Regions from separate parts of the Alishewanella sp. BS5-314 genome, predicted to be linked through region 1. Evidence: predicted binding sites of a transcription regulator. Region 1 holds the regulator's gene; the other holds the start of a gene.

Region 1 (4,424 bases):
GCAGTAGTAGCCCAAATCTTCCATTACTCTCAGCGCCACCGATTTTCCTGAACCTGAGCGGCCACTGACTACCAGCAGTTTCATTTTTCACCCGTTTGTTGGCTATAGTCCATTAATAACTGATACAGCTCCTGATCAGAACTGGCATGTCGGATCTTTTTGGTCAGATCTTTTTGAGTCAGCAGTTTTGCAATACCAGAAAGTGTAGTTAAGTGAGCCTGACACTGATCTTTCGGGATCAGGATGGCACAAAAAATATCGACGCCCTGGTTATCGATAGCGTCAAAGGGGATCGGATCCTGGCTTACCACAAATATCAGGATCGGTGAGGTAACGCAGTCGAGCTTGCCATGGGGAATGGCAATACCACCACCAATACCGGTTGAACCCAACTTTTCCCGGGTCATCAGGGCTTCCAGAATGCTGTACTCAGACATCTCTGGCAGCTGTTGATGAGCCAGTTCGGCAATATATTCGAGGATCCGTTTTTTGCTGTTAAAAAGAACTGCACTCTTGGTGCAGTTCTTCTCCAGCATAGCGCTTAAATTTATCATGGTTAGTGTCGCGACAACTTTTCTTTGTGTTTAATCACTTGCCGGTCCAGTTTATCAATTAACTGGTCAATTGCAGCATACATATTTTCATCTTCTGACACCGCAAAGACTTCACCGCCGTTTAAATGTACTTTGGCTTCAGCGATTTGCTTCAGTTTTTCCACGTTCAGAATAACATGCACGTTATTGATATTCTCGAAATGACGCTCCAGCTTGGAAAATTTACTGTCTACATATTCTCTCAGAGAGTCGGTAATTTCTACATGACGGCCAGTTAAGTTGATTTGCATAGACTCTTCCTTCTTGTTAAGACACTTACAGCAAGGTCTTTCGTTGATTAGATGGCGCAATAAACAGCGATTCACGGTACTTGGCGATGGTACGCCTTGCGACATTGATCCCCTGTTCGGATAAGATTTCTGCCATCTTACTGTCACTCAGTGGCTTAGCCGGGTTCTCTGCTGCCACCAATTTCTTAATAAAGGCACGGATGGCGGTAGATGAACATTCACCACCACTCTCTGTACTAACATGACTGGAGAAGAAGAATTTAAGTTCAAAAATTCCGCGCGGCGTATGCATATACTTTTGGGTAGTAACCCGGGAAATTGTTGACTCATGCATACTTACCATTTCTGCCACATCATTTAATACCATGGGTTTCATGGCCTCTTCGCCATGCTCAAAAAAGGCTTGTTGCTGTTGCACGATACAGTTGGCGACCTTTAGCAAGGTTTCGTTGCGGCTTTCCAGACTTTTCAAAAACCATTTCGCCTCCTGCAGATGTGAGCGGATAAACTGGCTGTCGGCACTGCTTCTGACCGTTCTGGACAGCGCAGCATACTGCTGGTTGATTTTCACTTTGGGCATGGCATCCGGATTCAGCTCCACCTGCCAACGACCTTTAACCTTGGTAACCACTACATCAGGAATCACATATTGCTGTTCCTGCCTGATCACATCGGCGCCGGGGCGCGGGTTCAGGCTGTGGATCAGGCGCATCACTTCTTTTAACTCATCTTCTTTGAGTTTAGTCACCCGCATCAAAGAACGAAAGTCCCGGTTAGCTAAAAAGTCGGTATATTCGCTGATTATTTGTTTTGCATCATTTAAATAGGGGGTGGCAGGATCAAACTGCCGTAGCTGGATCAGCAAGCACTCTTTCACTGAGCGGGCCGCCACACCGACAGGGTCAAACAATTGGATCCGTTTTAATACAGCCTCGACTTCATCGGCTTCGACATCCGGCAGCTGCAGTGAGGCTAAGATATCTTCCACATCTATGGTCAGTAAACCGGCTTCATCGACGGCTTCAATAATGACTTCGGCAATGGCGCGGTCTGTCTCAGAAAAAGGGGTAAGGTCCATTTGCCAACGCAAATAATCCTGCAAGGTTTCAGTGGTTTCGCCCTGATATACCAGATCCTCGTCTGGCAGGGCGCCATTGCTGACCGGGGCGGCACTGACTAAATCGTCCCAGTTATTGTCCAGTGGTAAGTCCTCCTGGATATTCTGCTCGGCCATTGCCTCGCTGGTATCGCGCTCACTAACGTCATTAAATTCCGGATAATCGTCATTACCAGCCTGGTAGTCTTCACTGTCAGACGTTGACCCGCTGCTTTCTTCACGGTTGATATTCGACAGGCTCAGGTCGGTCTCGGGCGTGCCCGGTTCGAAGTCGTCGTCGGGCTCAAGCAAGGGGTTGGCATCCAGCGCTTCCTGAATTTCCTGCTGCAGCTCAATGGTGGAAAGCTGCAATAAGCGGATCGCTTGCTGCAGCTGCGGCGTCATTGTTAGCTGTTGGCCAAGGCGAAGTTGTAAAGACGGCTTCATGTAAGTCTGATTCTCTCCTGAGTATATCCCCTCCATCCTGGAAGTGGCTGCGGTCTGTGCCGCCTGATTGCGCCTTCCGTGTCAGCGGGTGGAGGACTTGACGCTGATTGCCCTACTATAGCCTGAATTGCTCACCCAGGTATACATCGCGGACCTGTTGATTCGCTAACACATCCTGCGGCGAGCCGGCGGCAATTAATTCACCATGACTGACAATATAGGCTATTTCGCAGACATCGAGGGTTTCCCGCACATTATGGTCAGTGATCAGTACCCCGATGCCGCGCTGGCATAGGTGCTGAATAATTTTTTTAATATCCAGCACCGAAATCGGGTCCACGCCGGCAAAGGGCTCATCCAGCAAAATAAAAGCCGGATCTGCGGCCAGGGCGCGTGCGATCTCTACCCGCCGCCGCTCACCACCAGACAGCGCCATGCCAAGACTATTCTTAATATGCCCGATATGAAATTCTTCCAGCAAGTCATCGGCGATTTCTTCCCGTTGCTGCCGGTTAAGTTCCTTTCGGGTTTCCAGAATTGCCAGCAAATTGTCGTATACCGTCAATTTGCGGAAAATCGAACTTTCCTGCGGTAAATAACCAATACCCGCCCGAGCCCGCTGATGAATAGGGGCGAAGGTGATATCTTGCTCGTTTAACGTGATCTGACCTTTATCGGATGGCACCAGACCAACAATCATATAAAAAGTGGTGGTTTTGCCGGCACCATTGGGTCCCAACAAGCCAACGATCTGACCTGCTTTGACTTCCAGACTGACATCTTTTACCACCTGCCGGCCTTTATAGCTTTTGGCCAGATGTGAAACCACTAACTTCATTGATTTTCCTTGGTTTCCGGCGTGAAAATGGTGGTTACCCGCCGGTTTTGTTCACTGCCGGCCGTTAACTGTTGTAACTCGATGTTATAACGAATCACATCACCACGCACCAGAGAACCGCTCTGGGTAAGCTCGGCATCCGCAGTCAGCGTCAGGGTCCGGCTGGCCAAATCGTAGCGGATCTCATTCGCCTGAGCCGTTACCGGCCGGTCGCCTTCCAGTAATTGGGAATAGGTAGCCGGACGACCGGTAAAAATAAACACCTCATTACCTTTACCGGCACTGGCATTGATCTCCAGCTTATCGGCTTTGATCAGCAAGGAGCCTTGGGTGACTTCCACATTGTTGACGTAAACCGCGATATTATCGCGAATGGACGCCTCGGTATTATCTGCGTTAATCGCAATCGGCAAAGTATGATCTGGCTTCGTCGCTGCCAGAGCTTGCGAACTAAAAAATACTGCAGCGATTAATAACTTAGTTTTCATTGGCGTATACCGTTTCCAGATGTTTTTGCAGCACTAAATGTTGTGCCGTGAGGTCGGCCTGCAGGCCGATGCCCAGAATATAAAAGCCTGGTCCGCTAAGCCGCACCCGCTCATGCGTTTGCAGCGTTTTTTCTGGCAACAGCATTTGTAATGAGGCTGTTTCAACCTGTTCAATAAACTCGCCAGGCAGCAAATTTCTGAGCAGGACTTGCTGTTCCAGAATAATTTTATCTTCCGGAAACCAAATACCTTGCTGACTGCTGATTTCCCAAGCGGCTTGATGTTCATCGTTAAACAGGGTGTAGCGCGGCAATTCAAACTGCGTAAAACCCAGTTGCTCAAAATGTTCCAGCCGTTTGGCTTGCAGATGATCCGCAATATAGCCCTGCTGGTCATAAACACGCAAGGTCAGGTTTTCCGCAATATAATCGGGCAGGAATTCGCGGTCGGCCTGGCGATCGGTATCGCCGCCTTGCGGCGCAAACCATAAGTAGGCCGCAAGCAGTACCAGGGCGGTGACACTTAATACGAAAAACTTTCTCATGTGCTGCTACCATCAAATTGCAGAAAGCGCTGCTGTGCAATCAGTAACAAATCACACAGTTCCCGCACCGCGCCATAGCCACCGGGTAAACTGGTGCAAAGGTGCGCCTGTTGTTGCAGATAGGGATGGGCATCCCGCACAGCGACAGCCAGGCCACAGTGCTGCAT
Region 2 (4,424 bases), 360 kb from region 1:
AAGACGGTGTACTGAGTACTGGCCGATTCAATCCAGCCGAGCTGCAGTAACACGCCGACGACAATGGCGGCTAAGCCCAGAAACACTGCGACAATACTGGTGGCCAGTAATTCGCTAAGAATTAATGCCACACCGATAATAATCCAAATCATGGCTGTACTCATTTAAACCTCCTGTTACTAGCTTTAGGCTCACCGCCGCAGTGTAGCGCCAAAATGACAGCTTGCTAACTGTTAATTTACAACGAATTGTAAAAAGGTGTAACAATCTGCGCCGGACTCGTTCTAGAGCTTAGTCTTCGCCAGAGCCAGGTCAAGCTGTTGTAAAAAGCTCAGCACGGTTTCCACCACCTGATGATAAAACGCGACATCGACTTTATCTGCCGTGTCTCTTGGCGTGTGGTAATCGGCATGATCGGCCACGCCAAAGTAGATAAAGGGGACGCCCTGCTGATGAAAGACGCCGTGATCAGAGCTGAGCGTCCAGTCCTGACTGCGGCCGGCTTTGTACCAGGGGCGATCGTGGGCGGCGATTAACTTAACAGCACTCTGTTGTTGCAGCTGTTCCAGTAATGGCAGTAACCAGGGGTGATGATAACTGCCAACGGCAAACAGCTGCTGTTCGGTATCGCGGCTTAACATATCAATATTGATATTAAACCTAAGCTGGTCGGCACTGAGCAGGCCGGTACGAAACAGTGCTACCGCACCCTGCAAGCCTTTTTCTTCGCTATCCAGTGCGGCAAACAGCACCGGATGACGCAGCGGATGCTTGGTAAGGTAACGTGCCAGTTCTAACATGGCGGCGACGCCAGAGGCATTATCGTCGGCGCCATAGAAGATGGTATCGCCGTGCATGCCGAGGTGATCATAATGAGCGGTAATAATCAGTGGCTTTAAACCCGGCTCAGTACCCGGCAATAACCCGAGCACATTGGCTGCATCTTCCACTCCAGGAATAACGGCATTTTTGCGTCGAAGCCAGCGATTAAATGAAAAATGTTCCGTTACGCTATAGGGGTGCAGGTAACCCTCGCTGCCGGCGGGGGTTAAACCGATAGCGGCAAATTGTTCGGCAATCCATAATCTGGCAGCGATGCCGCCCGGCGTACCCGGGGCGCGCCCTTGCCGCTCTGCCGCGGCCAGCCAGCTAAGGTCGGCCATCATCCGCTCCGCATCAAGACGTTGCTGTGGTGCTGCCGGCACGGCCTGTTGTTTTAGCGCAGTAATTCTGGCGCTTTCCTGCTGGGTTAGCTGCGTTAACCAGTAAGGTTTCAGACCATAGTAAGCCAAGAGCGCTATGACTACGATAGCCAGGGGCCAACGTAATTTTTTCAGTAATAACATCTGAACGTCCAGTTATCGATAAGTTTCTGCAAGGCAGCAATTCGCGCTGCCAACTACGTTTATGTAGTTATCATACTGATAATGTCCGGCAAAGTAGTGTTTTTTCGACTAGTTCTTACTGCGCTGCGACCACTTTGATTTCGACCTTCCAATGCGGATCGGCCAGTTTAGCTGCTACGGTAGTGCGTGCCGGTGCTGCGCCTTCAACCAACCAGGCATCCCATACCTGGTTCATCGCGGCATAATCGGCCATATCAGCCAGAAAAATCGTGACGTCGACCAGCTTGCGTTTATGACTAAAGCAACGCTCCAGCAGGGCGTCAATCTGAGACAGCACATTTTCGGTTTGGCTTTTAATATCGGTTGCCGTGGTATCCGGCACCATGCCAGCGCAAAAGATCAGGCCATTGGTAATAACGGCTTCTGAATAACGGACTGTAGGATCAATATGTTGGATGCTCATCTTTATTGCTACCTTAGCCGGGAAAAGAGTAATGATAGGCTAACGCGCTTTATTGAAAACTGCCAGTTGCGGGCATAAAAAAGGGCGTACTGTCATGCGAAGCAGTACGCCAAGCCGTGGTTAGGAAATTGAACTCGTTGCTTAGTTTTTAGCGGTTTTTACATTATTAAATAAGTCGTAGGCAGCCATGGCCGGCAGACGTTGCTGGATTTGGCTTTCCAGTTGATCCAACTGCTGCACTTGCTGGCACATGGCTTCACCGCGCTGCTCCAGCACACTGGCTTTGGCCTGCATATTTTGCTCTAACTGTTCGCCAAACTTCTCCATGCGCTGGCCAAAGGCTTCCATCCGCTGCTCGAACGTGCCCTGGCCGCTGACCATCGCTTTGCCAATTTGCAGCATAATATTGCCCATGCTTTCTTCGACCAGGCTTTCTATCGCGGCATCAAATTCCGGACCAAAGGCTTGATCGAGTTTTGACAGGGCGCTGCCACGCACTTCCAGTTGCTCGCCGCGCCGTACAATAATCTCGTCAGTGCTTTTTTGGATTTTCGCAAGCACATCACGCATCTGTGGATGCTGTGCCAGCGATTTACCGGTCAGTTCGGTTAACACTTGTTCGACAGCGGTACCTGCCAGTTGTAAGCCTGCTTGCACCAGTTCGACGGTGTTGATTGCCTGCTCGCGCACACCAGCCTGATATTGTTGCAGTAAAGCGCGGCTCTCGGCATCGGTGCTTTGCTCTTTACCGGCTAACCACAGCCGACCTTGTTGGTCGATGGTCCACAGCGGCTGTTGCTGTTGTTGTAATATCACCTGCGTAGGTGAAATAACTAAATCGTGCTCAAGTTGAAACTGGCAGCTTTGCTCTGCGACAACCGGGTTAGCGAGGACGACAGTGGCGGTTAATACTAAGGCTTTCATTATTTTATCCTTCTTGCTGATTTGACCCTGTAAGTAGAGCAAAGTGAATGCCAACTATTAACACACTGATTTTAAACAATAAAATTGTCATGTCAGTGACGGGTTGAGAAGGTTTATTGTTGGATTGGCTAAAAAGTAGTGAGTTTGGCTAAGTAGTTGTCGCTGTCTTTAGAAAGAACTTATTCAGGCAGCCTGAGTTTTTAATTACTTTCTGGAATAACCAAGAGAGATCCATTCTTTTACCCGCTAGCATCTGGATGGCTAAAATGCCAATAATTAACTTAAGCAGGGTTTGTTATGCTGTTATCGTCACTGGTCGCTCAGGCCAGCCCGCTGTCTGAACAGCAGGTAAAACAATTACAGGGGCTGGTAAGCCAGCTTAATCCGATCCAGCAAGCCTGGGTTAGTGGCTATCTGGCGGCCAGTGCCCAATTGGCCGGTCAGAGTGTGGCAGTTGCTCCCTCCGCGGTAGCGGCACCTGCCGCTACCCTAACAGTGCTATATGGTTCACAAACAGGCAATGCCAAGCATGTTGCGGAAGATCTGGGCAAGGCCGCCAGCGGCAAAGGCTTTACGGTTAAGGTGCAGGATCTGGCCGAATATAAGGCGGCTAATCTGAAAAATGAGCGCTTTTTAGTGATTGTCACCTCGACCTATGGTGAGGGAGAGCCGCCGGAAAATGCCATCAGCTTTTATAACTTCCTGTTTAGTAAAAAAGCGCCACAGCTGCCAGAGCTGCGTTATGCGGTATTGGGCTTGGGCGATACCAGCTATGAATTTTTCTGTAAAACCGCACAGGATTTTGATCAGCGTCTCGCCGAATTAGGCGGCAAAGCCATTATTGCCCGGGCGGATCTGGATGTTGATTACAGCATTGCCGCCGCGAACTGGCAGCAGCAGCTCATCACTACCTTAGAGCCGGAGTTCGCGCAGGCGCCGGCGGCAACGGCTGATGTGATTAGCTGGCCGGGGGCCAGCCAAACGGCGGCGGCACAGAGCAGTTACAGCAAACAACAACCGTTTAGCGCTGAGCTGTATACCAATCAGAAGATCACCGGCCGTGATTCCAGCAAAGATGTGCGGCATATTGAGATTTCGCTGGCGGGCTCCGGGCTGCGTTATCAGCCGGGTGATGCCCTGGGGGTCTATTTCAGTAACGACCCACAGCTGGTAAAAGAACTCTTACTACTCACTGGTATTGCTGCTAATACCCCGGTGTTACTGGGCACAGAGCGACTGACTATTAGTGATGCCCTGACTGAACAGTTGGAGCTGACCCAGTCCTATCCCGCCTTCGTCGATAAATATGCCAAAGCCAGCGGCAGCGCCGCGTTACAAGCTTTAGTTGCTGATAAAACCGCGCTACGCAGCTACCTGAGTGAACGGCAAATTATTGATATCGTGCGTGAACATCCGGCGCTGATTAGCGCGCAGCAACTGGTGGATGCGCTACGTAAGCAGCAGCCTCGTTTATATTCTATTGCGTCCTCGCAGGCCGAAGTGGAAGACGAGGTGCATTTAACGGTGGGTGTAGTACGTTATGAGGCCTATGGCAAACCGCATCTGGGTGGCGCTTCCGGCTTTTTAGCCGAGCGGTTAGCAGAGGGTGGCAGTATTAAGGTGTTTGTTGAAACCAATAACAACTTCCGCTTGCCAGAAAATGATGACACCCCGGTGATAATGATTGGCCC

The links. Region 1 encodes sigma-54, which starts transcription at its own class of promoters, with help from an activator protein. Its sites were predicted from a motif close to GTTGGCACGNNNNTNGNNT; they were not measured.
Region 2: a site for sigma-54 is predicted at 2,770-2,788, ahead of H1D31_RS16005 (YggN family protein). Genes of this name have one in related genera too.

The regions. Positions count from the first base shown of each region.
Region 1 covers NZ_JACEHJ010000002.1:2,107,056-2,111,479, reverse strand. The annotation lists gene rapZ (RNase adapter RapZ) at 1-84, opposite strand, end outside; gene ptsN (PTS IIA-like nitrogen regulatory protein PtsN) at 81-554, opposite strand; gene hpf (ribosome hibernation promoting factor) at 557-844, opposite strand; gene H1D31_RS14370 (RNA polymerase factor sigma-54) at 870-2,387, opposite strand; gene lptB (LPS export ABC transporter ATP-binding protein) at 2,503-3,225, opposite strand; gene lptA (lipopolysaccharide transport periplasmic protein LptA) at 3,222-3,713, opposite strand; gene lptC (LPS export ABC transporter periplasmic protein LptC) at 3,703-4,257, opposite strand; gene kdsC (3-deoxy-manno-octulosonate-8-phosphatase KdsC) at 4,254-4,424, opposite strand, start outside.
Region 2 covers NZ_JACEHJ010000002.1:2,469,073-2,473,496, reverse strand. The annotation lists gene H1D31_RS16020 (NfeD family protein) at 1-164, opposite strand, end outside; gene H1D31_RS16015 (M20/M25/M40 family metallo-hydrolase) at 285-1,346, opposite strand; gene H1D31_RS16010 (RidA family protein) at 1,462-1,809, opposite strand; gene H1D31_RS16005 (YggN family protein) at 1,951-2,733, opposite strand; gene H1D31_RS16000 (assimilatory sulfite reductase (NADPH) flavoprotein subunit) at 3,031-4,424, shown strand, end outside.